DNA from 2 places in the Kocuria sp. HSID17590 genome. Region 2 is predicted to be linked to the other one. Evidence: riboswitches for the same ligand, from Rfam matches in the RefSeq annotation. Region 2 holds a riboswitch; the other holds the start of a gene.

Region 1 (5,538 bases), on a different contig from region 2:
CTCGATGCGCTGCGCCACCAGCTCCGGGTGCTCCACGCCGTTGGTCGAGTGGGAGACCATGCCGGGGTAGACCACCTTGCCCTCGGGCAGCTTGTGCTCCTCCCAGACCTTCCACTCGTGGCCGTGGCGGGGACTGGACGCCTCGAAGCTGTAGCCCTGCGCGTTGATGGTGAGCATGAGGTCCACGAGGTACTTCAGCTCCAGGTCCGTGGTGTGCGGGCCGTGCCACGAGCCCCAGCAAAGGTGGAAGCGGATCTGCTCCTGCGGCAGGTCGCGCAGGGCGTGGTTCAGGGCCTCCACGCGCAGCCGGGTGAAGTCCAGGTAGTCCTCCACCGTGGGCTCCGGGTTGATCTGGTCCCAGGACTCGGCGATCGAGGGGTCGTCGATCTGCACGGTCAGCCCGGCGTCCACGATGGCCTTGTACTCCTCGCGCATCACGTCCGCGCAGGCGTAGACCAGTTCCTCGTCCGTGGCGTAGTACTCGTTCTTCACGCGGGCGCAGGAGCCGGGGGACAGTGCGGCGACGAAGCCCTGCGTGGCCCCGTTCAGTGCCATCGCGTCCTTCACGCGGCGGATGTCGCCGGCCACCGCCTCCTGACCCGTGTAGGTCAGCGGGCCCGTGATCTTGGGCTGCGAGACCGTGTTGCGGTGCGCCAGCACGCCCGCCGTGGGGTCCTCGTAGGCGTCCCGGAAGCGCTCGCGGTCGCGGCGGTCGGGGAAGCTCGTGAGCACGATGTGCCCCGGGCTGGAGCGGTGCTTCTCCGCGTCGTTCCAGCGGTCCTCGTCCGTGGGGGTCAGCCCGCCCAGGCGGTGGAACGAGTAGTTCCACCAGGCCCCGTAGTCCACGGCGCCGGACGTGGTGTGGCCGTACTCGCCGTCGTTGACGATGTCGATGCCGATCTCGCGCTGGGTGCGCACGATCTCCTTGACCCCCTCGTCGAGCGCCTCGCCCAGCTGGGGGAGGTCGATCTCGCCCGCCTGGAAACGGTTGTTGGCCTCCAGCAGCTCGGGCGTGCGGGGCAGCGAGCCCACGTGGGTGGTCTGGATGCGGTCGGTGTTGTGGGGCATGGGGTGGTGCGTCCTTTCCATCGGTTCTGGCATTAGCACCGGGGGTGATCCGGTTGCTGCGGCTTCGACGAGCCAGATCTCTCGGCCGCTCTGGATGGTTGCCCCTCCATCCAACAGCACGCGGAGGTGGGCGGGCGAATCATGGCGGGCCTGTGGCGCACTCTCGGCGGACGACGACGTCGCCCGGGCCGTGTGCGAGCCTCGTGCGGGGCGGGCTACGACGTCGCTCGGCCCGTGCGCAGTGCCGTGCTGAGCCTGTGTGCCTGGTCCAGCAGCGCGGTGCCCAGCTGCTGCTGCCGCGGCGGGCGGAAGCGGGACTCGATCCCCGTGAGGGACAGCGCGTAGCGGGGCTGGCCGGAGGCGTCGAAGACCGCGGCGGCCATGCCCCACGAGCCCTCCACGATCCGCCCCGGGTTCAGGGACCAGCCGTGCTCGCGGACCTGGGCCACGAGACCGCGGACGTGGGCGTCGTCGTGCTGGGGGCCGAGCTCACTGCGGCGCTCGCGGGTGGCGGCGAGCGCGCCCTCCAGCTGCTCGTCCGGGAGGTGGCCGAGGATGGCCAGCCCCGCGGAGGCGACGCCCAGGGGCAGTCGCAGGCCCTCGTGCAGGACGTGCGAGCGGACGGGGAACGAGCCCTCGGCGCGTTCGAGGCAGATCACCTCGTCCCCGCGGCGGGCGGAGAAGAACGCGGACTCGCCGGTGGCCTCGGCGAGGCGCCGCAGGTGCGGGGTGGCGAGGTCCTGCGCCGGGTAGCGCTGAGCGGTCACCGCCCCCAGGATGGTCAGCTCGAAGCCGAGCGCCCAGCGACCGGTGTCGTCCCGGTCGAGCAGTCCCTCGTGGGCCAGTGCGGTGAGCAGGCGGTGGGCGGTGGGGCGGGTGAGCCCCGTGCTGCGGGCGACCTCGGCGGTGCCAGCGGTTCCCGCGGCGGCCACGGCCTGCAGCACCGCGGCGACCCGTCCGACCACCTGGGTGCCCGACGTCGCTGCGGCCCGCGACGTCGTCGCCCGCGCCCGTTCCGCGCCGCCCGGCTGCTCCGCCGCTCTCGCCATCGCCGTCTCCTCTGCCCGCCAGGCCCCGCTTGTCCACGATGTGGACGATCAACCGCCAGTTTTCCAGAATGTGGCCCGTTCCGCGACACATCACGGGTTTCTTTGACCAGGATGTGAACCGTTCCTACTCTGAGAGGCAGATCACAGGGCACACAATCCGGAAAGGGTGGCCATGTCCAAACTCAGGGACGACGTCACCGGCCTGCTGGCGGAGACGCTGCGGGACGGCATGACCCTCGCGGTGGGAGGGTTCGGTCTCTCGGGCATTCCGCGGGACCTCATCGAGTCGGTGCGGGACAGCGGCGTCAAGGACCTCACCGTGGCCTCCAACAACATGGGTGTGGACGGCAAGGGTCTCGGGCTGCTGCTCGAGAACCGGCAGGTCTCCAAGGTGCTCGCCTCCTACGTGGGGGAGAACAGGGAGTTCGCGCGCCAGTTCCTGGAGGGCGAGCTGGAGGTGGAGTTCACTCCGCAGGGCACCCTCGCGGAGCGGCTGCGCGCCGGTGGGGCAGGGATCCCCGCGTTCTACACGGCCACCGGGGTGGGCACCCCCGTGGCGGAGGGCAAGCCCACCGCCGAGTTCGACGGGCGCACCTACGTGCAGGAGCGCGGGATCGTGGCGGACGTGGCGCTCGTGCACGCCTGGCGTGGGGACACGGACGGCAACCTGGTCTACCGGCGCACCTCCCGCAACTTCAGCCCGGTGTGCGCGGCCTCCGGGAGAGTCACGTTCGCGGAGGTCGAGGAGGTGCTGGCTCCCGGCGAGCTGGACCCGGACCACATCGTGACCCCCGGCGTGTACGTGCAGCACGTGGTGCGGTACTCCGGGGCGCCCAAGGAGATCGAGCAGCGCACCACGCGGCCAAGGCCCGCGGGCGACGTCGTGCCCTCGGTGAAGGATCCGCGCTCGCCAGGCGGCGGGACAGAAGGGCGGCCCACCGCGGGCCGACGCACGGAAGGGGACGCGGCATGAGCTGGACGCGCGACGAGATGGCGGCCATCGCGGCGTCGGAACTGGCCGACGGCGACTACGTGAACCTGGGCATCGGCATCCCCACCCTGGTGGCGAACAACCTGCCGCCCGGGGTGAGCGTGGTGCTGCAGTCCGAGAACGGTGTGCTGGGCATGGGCCCGTTCCCGTACGAGGGGGACGAGGACCCGGACCTCATCAACGCGGGCAAGCAGACCATCACCCTGCAGCCGGGGGCGGCGATCTTCGACTCCGCCACGTCCTTCGGGATGATCCGCGGCGGGCACGTGAAGATGGCGATCCTGGGCGCCATGCAGGTCTCCGAGACGGGAGACCTGGCGAACTGGATGATTCCCGGCAAGATGGTCAAGGGCATGGGCGGCGCCATGGACCTCGTGGCCGGGACGCCGCGCGTGCTGGTGCTCACCGAGCACGTGGCCAAGGACGGCTCCGCGAAGCTCAAGCACGAGTGCGACCTCCCGCTCACCGGTGTGGGCGTGGTGGACCGCATCATCACGGACCTGTGCGTGTTCGACGTCGAGGACGCCGGACTCGTGCTGCGCACCCTGGCCCCAGGGGTGAGCGAAGCAGAAGTGGCCGAGAAGACCGAAGCGAACTACCGGGTGGATCTGGTGGACGTCACCCCCGATTCCGTACCCGTTCAGGAGGAACAGTGACCGAGAACGCCAACGACATCGTGATCGTCAACGGGGCCCGCACCCCGCAGGGAAAGCTGCTCGGGGCGCTCGCGTCCCAGAGCGCCGTCGACCTGGGAGCCCACGCCATCAAGCACGCGCTGCAGCGCGCCGGGGTGGCACCGGAGGACGTGGACCACGTCTACATGGGCAACGTGGTGCAGGCGGGCAACGGGCAGAACCCGGCGAAGCAGGCCGCCGTGGCCGCCGGGCTGCCCATGAACGTGCCCGCCATGAGCCTCAACAAGGTGTGCCTGTCCGGGCTGGTGGCCGTGACCGAGGGTGCCCGGATGATCCGCGCGGGCGAGGCGGACGTGGTGGTGGCCGGTGGCATGGAGTCCATGACCAACGCACCCCACCTGGCGCTGGGTGCCCGCAAGGGGAAGTCCTACGGGGACATGACCCTCGCCGATTCCCTGGCCCACGACGGCCTGGTGGACTCTGCACTGGGCGTGGCCATGGGTGAGCTGACGGAGACGGGCAACACGGAACGGCACATCGGGCGCCAGGAGCAGGACGAGGTGGCGGCGCGCAGCCACCAGCTCGCGGGCAGGGCCCAGCAGGACGGCGTGTTCGCGGAGGAGATCGCACCGATCGAGATCCCCCAGCGCAAGGGTGACCCCGTGACCGTCTCGGAGGACCAGGGCGTCCGTCCCGAGTCCACGGCGGAGGGGCTCGGCAAGCTGCGCCCCGCGTTCACCAAGGACGGCACGATCACCGCGGGCAACTCGTCCCCCATCTCCGACGGTGCCGCGGCCGTGGTACTGACCACCCGCGGCTACGCGGAGAAGCACGGCCTGGAGTGGCTCGCGGTGGTGGGCAAGCCGGGGCAGGTGGCCGGCCCGGACACGTCCCTGCACTCCCAGCCCTCGCACGCGATCGAGCACGCGCTGTCCCGCTCCGGGTGGGACGTCTCCGAGCTGGACTTCATCGAGATCAACGAGGCCTTCGCGGCGGTGTCCGTGCAGTCCGTGAAGGACCTCGGCGTGGACATGGAGAAGGTCAACATCCACGGCGGAGCGATCGCCTTGGGCCACCCCATCGGTGCCTCCGGGGCACGGCTCGCGCTGCACGCGGCCATGGAGCTCGCCCGCCGCGGCTCCGGCAAGGCTGCCGTCTCGCTGTGCGGCGGCGGCGGCCAGGGCGAGGCCCTGCTGCTGAGCCGCTGAGCCACCCAGCAAGCACCAGCACGCCGTGACGAGGGGAGCCGGTTCGCCGGCTCCCCTCGTCGTACCCGAAGACTTCCCTCTCCGGCCGACACCCCGTGGCCGGGCATCCTTCATCCGCCATCCCTCGTCAATGAAGAAGAGGTCCCCGCCATGAACGCTCCGCAACGGTCCACGACGCCCACCGCGTCACCCGAACCCCCTCTCGCCCGGGCCATGAAGCCCGTGAACTACGTGGTGGAGCGGTTCATTCCCTCCGCGCTGATCTTCGCGATCGTCCTGACACTGGTGGTTGCGGTCATGGCGCTGATCCTGACGGACTCCGGTCCCGTGACCGTCATCAAGGGGTGGGGGACGGGGCTCTCGGGGCTGCTGGAGTTCATGACCCAGATGGCCCTGGTGCTGCTGCTGGGCCATGCACTCGCGAGCACCCGTCCGGTGCGGGCGCTCCTTGCGCGGCTCGCCAGCATTCCGCGCTCGCCGCTCGCGGCCTATGTGTTCGTGTTCGTGATCGCGGCGGTGGCGTCACTGATCACATGGGGCTTCGGTCTGGTAGTCGGCGGTCTGCTAGCGCGCGAGGTTGCCGCCGA
Region 2 (5,538 bases):
TGCAGGGCCACGTGGAGACCGTGCACTCCTACACGAACGACCAGAACCTGATCGACAACTGGCACAAGGGCGACCGCCGCGGCCGCTCCGCCGCCATGAACATGGTGATCACGGAGACCGGTGCCGCGAAGGCCGTGGCCAAGGCCCTGCCCGTGATGCAGGGCAAGCTCACTGGCAACGCGATCCGCGTTCCCACCCCGGACGTGTCCATGGCCATCCTGAACCTCCAGCTGGAGAACGCCCCGGCGGACAAGGACCAGGTCAACGCGTTCCTCAAGGACATGTCCCTGAACTCGCCCCTGCGCAAGCAGATCGACTACGTGGACTCCCCGGACGTCGTCTCCACGGACCTCGTGGGCTCCCGCCGCGCCGGTGTGGTGGACGGGCTCGCGACCATCGTGAACAACAACTCCGTGGTCCTCTACGTCTGGTACGACAACGAGTTCGGCTACTCGTGCCAGGTGGTGCGCGTCATGGCCCGCATGGCGGACATCTCCATGCTGCAGCTGCCGTAGCCAGCCCTTTCGCGGCAGTGCCCCGGCACGACGGCGCCCGGTGACCTTCCCCGCGGAGGGTCGCCGGGCGCCGTCGTCGGTGGTCACGGGGGCCGCCGGCCTCCGTCCTCTCAGGACGTCCCGTCAGGAGGTCGCGGAGCGGCTGACCTCGCCGATCGCGTTGAGCCCGAACATGGGCGTGCCGTTGACTCGGTGGTCGCCCACGATGCGCGCCTTGTAGATCACCGGGTTGTGCGTGGCGATGGTGCGGGCGTTGCGCCAGAACCGGTCCAGGGCCTTGGAGCGGGACACGGCCGAGGCGCCCAGGACGTCGAAGATCCCGTCCGTGACGTCCTTGACCAGCCCCGGGACCACCACGTGGGCCTGGGCCACGGCGAGCTCGCACGCGTTCGTCAGCTCCTCGGGGTCCGTGATCCGGGGGTCCTGGCCGAGAACGCCCACGGCGGCGTCGACGTCGCGCGCGGCTTGCAGCACGATGGCGCGCGCCGCGGCCGCCTGGGCACTGAGTTCGCCCACGCGCTGCAGGACCTGGGGGTCCTCGCGGGTCACCGCACCGTTGCCGGTGTTGAAGCCGCGGGTCCGGGCGCGCACCTGATCCGCCGCGGCGGTCGCGGCGGCCACCGCGATGCCCGCCTCCACCGAGAGCAGCACCAGCTGGAAGACCGCGGTCTCCTGCGTGCTGCGACCGTCCCTGTTCCGCACGTTCTCCGCCGGCACCCGGACACCGCGGAAGTGGGTGGTCCCCGTGCCTGTGAGCTGCTGCCCGAAGCCGTCCCAGTCGTCGACCATCTCCACGCCGTCCCAGTCGCTGCCCACGAGCGCGTGGGAGCGGGCCTCCTGTCTGGGGATCTGCGCGGTGACCTGGATCCAGTCCGAGAAGATCGACCCGGTCGAGTAGTACTTGGTGCCGTTGAGCTCCCACGCACTGTCCGGCGCCGTGCCGTTCTGTACCGCGCCGTCCGGCTCCGAGCGGACCAGGCTCGTGGCCGCGGTGCCCAGCGCGGCGCCGGAGCGCTCGGTGGCGGCGTTGCCCACGGTCTCGCCCGCCGCGACGCGCGGGAACCAGACGTCCGCCTCCTCCGCGCCCAGGCTCGCGAGGAAGCCCAGGTGGGAGCGGTAGACGTGGGCCACGCTGGAGTCCGCGGCGGCGAGTTCCACGAGCAGCTCCACCGTCTGCGCGAGAGTGGCGCCGTAGCCGCCCCGGGCCACCGGCAGGGTCAGCGCCCCGAAGCGCAGCGCGTTGAGCCAGCCGAAGCACTCGAACGGCAGCTCGTGGTCCTGCTCGCGGGCCACGGCGCGCTCGGCGATCCGCGCGAACACGGGGCGGAAGACCCGCAGCAGCTCCTCGGTGGGGATCTCGCCGGTGGGCGGGAAGCGGGTGGCGCGGGCGTCGTCCGTGACCGCCCCGGCGGCGGCCGCCTCCCGCAGCGCGGTGGCAGCGGCGGCCTCCTCGGCCACGTCCCGTGCGGCGGCCTCGCGGGCCAGGGTGCGGGGGGATTCGGTGATCTGGGTGGTGCTCATGCGCTGACGGCTCCCTGCGTCGGACCCGCACCGCGCGCCGTGCCCCTCAGGCCGGGATGCGCACGAGGACCGCGCGGTGGACCCGGCCACCCCCGGGCGACGCCCGCGCACGTGGGGCGCGGACGAGCCCGCCGCGGGAAAGGCGACGGTCACCGAAGCGGTCAGCGGAGCAGAGCACTGTCCATCGGCCGTGGCGGGAGCACCGGCCCGTGACACGGGTGGTTGCTGCGGCGTCGACGAGCCACGTCTCTCGGCCGCTCTGGATGGCGTTACGCGCTCAATTCATCACGCGGGCGGCGAGGGTGTCAACGCGCGTGTCCTCCCGTGACCGGCTCAGCCCTTCCAGAAGCTCGCGACCGCGGCGTTCAGCGCCAGCAGGTCCCCGGTGTGCACGAGCTCGCGCGCCGAGTGCATCGACAGCAGCCCCACGCCCACGTCCAGCGTGCGCATCCCCAGCCGGGTGGCGGTGATGGGCCCGATGGTCGAGCCGCACGGGATGTCGTTGTTCGCCACGAACTCCTGGTACCCGATCCCGGCGTCCTCGCAGATCCCGGCCCACAGTGCGGCGCCCACGGCGTCCGTCGTGTAGCGCTGCTTTGCGTTGATCTTCAGCAGGGGCCCGCGGCCGGGCTCGGGCGTGTTGACCGGGTCGTGGTGGCCCTCGTAGTTGGGGTGCACCAGGTGCCCGGCGTCCGAGGAGAGGCACACCGAGGCCGCGATCTCCCGCAGGTGCTCCTCCCGCGACTGCCCGCGGGCGGCCGCAATGCGTTCCAGGACGTCCTCGAGGAACGGTCCGCCCGCACCGGAGCGGGTCTCGGAGCCCACTTCCTCGTGGTCGAACGCCGCCAGGATGCTCACGTGCGGAGCGGCCTCCAGCTCCGCCACGTGATCGGTCATGGCGCGCAGTCCCGCGTACACCGAGGTCAGGTTGTCGAGCCGCCCGCTCGCGAGCAGGTTGGACTGCGCCCCGATGAGCTCGGGAGATTGGGTGTCCGCCACGGTGATGTCGTAGCCCAGGATGTCCTCCGGTGCCACGGCCTCGAACGCCTGTTCACCGGCCGACGACGGCGCGTGCGCCGCCCGCGCGAGCACCGCCAGGAAGTCCGCGTCCTGCGCGTCCCCCACGCCCCACACGGGCTGGGTGTGGCGCTGCTTGTCCAGGGTGAGGGCCTCGTTGGCGCTGCGGTCCAGGTGGATGGCGAGCTGCGGGATCCGGGCGACGGGTCCGGTGGCGCTCAGCACCTCGCGGGGTCCGTTCTCCCCGCGCACCACGAGGCGCCCGGCGAAGCGCAGGTCCCGGTCCAGCCAGGAGTTCAGCAGCGCGCCGCCGTAGACCTCCACCCCGGCCTGGTACCAGCGGTGGGAGACGGTGGTGGGGCGGGGCTTGAGCTTGAAGCCCGGCGAGTCGGTGTGGGCGCCCAGCACGCGGTAGCCCGCACCGGCCACGGCACCGGGCGGCAGCACCCAGGCGATCAGGGCGCCGTCGCGCACCGCGTAGTAGCGGCCCCCGGGGCCCTCCGGCCAGGCCTCGGTCTCCGAGAGGCGCGTGAAGCCGGCGGCGTCCAGCGCGGCGGCGGCCGTGGCGACGGCGTGGAACGGGCTGGGCGAGGCGGTGACGTACTCCCCCAGACCACGCGCGAAAGCGGCCTCCGGGGTGGAGCCCGTCGCGGCGTCGTCGGCGGACGGGGAGCTCACGTGTGATCTATTCGTCATGGACCCCAGTGTAGGAGGGGCCCTCCGGGCGGCCCCGGTCCGCCGGGGGCATCGGCTGCGGCTGCCCCTGCGAGGTGCGGGTGTCCAGCACGCCCACCCAGCGCCCCTGGGCGTCGCGGACCGAGTAGGGACCGTACTGCGGCGGCAGCGTCATGTAGGTCTGGGTGATGGGGTTGAGCACGTAGGCGGCCAGGCCGGAGGAGTCCGCGGCGATCGCGGCGGGGCGGGCGTGCAGCTCGGGCATCCGCGGGGGTGCGGGCGGCGGCGGGAGGATCACGGTGCGCGTGACAGCGAGGGCCGGACGACGGCGCACGAGCCAGAACACGATCGCCAGGTAGACGCCGTTGAGGATCACCTCGAAGACCACGTCCGAGGGGCTGCCGGAGGTCTCGTTCATGTCCGCGAGACCGACCATGCCCATGGCGGTGACCACCATGTTGTTCACGGTGTGCAGCGCGATCCCGGCCTCCAGGCCGCCCGTGCGCCACGTGACGACGCCCATGGTCACGGCCATGATCCCCACGGAGATCTGCCCCCACACGTCGTAGGTGTGGCCGAGCACGAACAGCGGCACCGGCAGCAGGATGGCCCACGCGGGGTGCTTGAGCCAGCGGCCGATGGTCTGCGCGAGGTAGCCGCGGAAGACCAGCTCCTCGGCCGTGCACTGCAGGGGTACCACCACGAGCCACAGCACCACGAGCCACCCGAAGCCCGGCGCCAGTTCGAGCTGCGGGACGCCGCCGCCGGTGACCATGTCCAGGCCGATCCCCACGGCGTTGACCACCACGTACACGGCCGCCGCGGCCCCCAGGCACGTGAGCAGCCACGTCCAGCGGATGCGTCCGGCCACGGAGAAGACCAGCCCCAGCGGGCGGGGCCCCAGCACCAGGCGGGCCAGCAGCACACTGGGCAGCATCAGCGCCACGGAGCCGAAGAGCAGCAGGAACACCGCCGGGTCCAGCTGGTCCATCGCCAGGACGTCCTCGGACAGGGACTCCGGGAGGGTGAACGCGATGGCGATCCCGAACAGGATGCTCAGTACCAGGTAGATGCCCACCCCGATGACACCCTCCACCAGGGGCATCCACCAGCGGTGGTTGCGGTCCGCGAGCGCGAGCCGGTGGTAGAAGAACGTGCGGGTGGTGCCCGCGCTGATCGGGCCGGGGGCGGAGACCGGGCCCGGGACGTGGCCGCCGTCGGACGGCCGGGCCAGGCCGTGCGCACCCGGGTTCTGCACGCCGGGATCCTGCGCACCGGGGTCCCTGCGGCGGGGCTGCTCACCCTGCTGCGGGGGTGTCGGGCGGGACCACGGGGCGCTCGGCTGACTCATGCGTCCACGGTAGCGGGTCCGCGGGTCAGCGCTGGTAACGCTCCACGAAGGCGCGCAGGATCCGGGGCGCCTGGTCCACCACGGGCCCGTTGACCACGCGGTCGATCACGGCCTCGGTGTCCTGGGGCCGGAAGTAGCCGAGGTCCTTGTACGCCATGATGCGGCTGACCAGCCCCTCGGGGTCCAGCTCCGGGTGGAACTGGGTGGCGTAGAGGTTGTTCTTGATCCGGTACATCTGCACCCTGCACACGGAACCCGTGGCGAGCAGCACGGCGTTGGACGGCATCACCCGGGTGCCCTCCTTGTGGCCCACGTACGCGCTGAACTCGTGCGGCAGCCCGGCGAGCAGCGGGTCCTTCTCCCCCTCCTCGGTGAGCGTCACGGTGATGGGTCCCACGTCCTCGTGGCACGTGTGGTCCACGGTGGCGCCCTGGTGGATGCCGAGGGTTCCCACGCCGT

The links. A riboswitch is a leader RNA that binds a small molecule or an ion and turns the genes downstream of it on or off. The one in region 2 is predicted to bind S-adenosylmethionine.
Region 1: another riboswitch for S-adenosylmethionine. It lies ahead of D8M39_RS01265 (cobalamin-independent methionine synthase II family protein); the one in region 2 lies ahead of D8M39_RS04775 (acyl-CoA dehydrogenase family protein).

Annotation. Positions count from the first base shown of each region.
Region 1 is NZ_RBMB01000003.1:71,916-77,453, forward strand. Features, by position in the region: gene D8M39_RS01265 (cobalamin-independent methionine synthase II family protein) at 1-1,068, opposite strand, end outside; SAM riboswitch class I at 1,083-1,169, opposite strand; gene D8M39_RS01270 (IclR family transcriptional regulator) at 1,284-2,117, opposite strand; gene D8M39_RS01275 (CoA transferase subunit A) at 2,290-3,090, shown strand; gene D8M39_RS01280 (CoA transferase subunit B) at 3,087-3,764, shown strand; gene D8M39_RS01285 (acetyl-CoA C-acetyltransferase) at 3,761-4,951, shown strand; gene D8M39_RS01290 (short-chain fatty acid transporter) at 5,102-5,538, shown strand, end outside.
Region 2 is NZ_RBMB01000009.1:63,668-69,205, forward strand. Features, by position in the region: gene D8M39_RS04770 (glyceraldehyde-3-phosphate dehydrogenase) at 1-515, shown strand, start outside; gene D8M39_RS04775 (acyl-CoA dehydrogenase family protein) at 639-2,036, opposite strand; SAM riboswitch class I at 2,215-2,306, opposite strand; gene D8M39_RS04780 (M18 family aminopeptidase) at 2,370-3,749, opposite strand; gene D8M39_RS04785 (CPBP family intramembrane glutamic endopeptidase) at 3,739-5,079, opposite strand; gene D8M39_RS04790 (glutamine amidotransferase) at 5,105-5,538, opposite strand, start outside.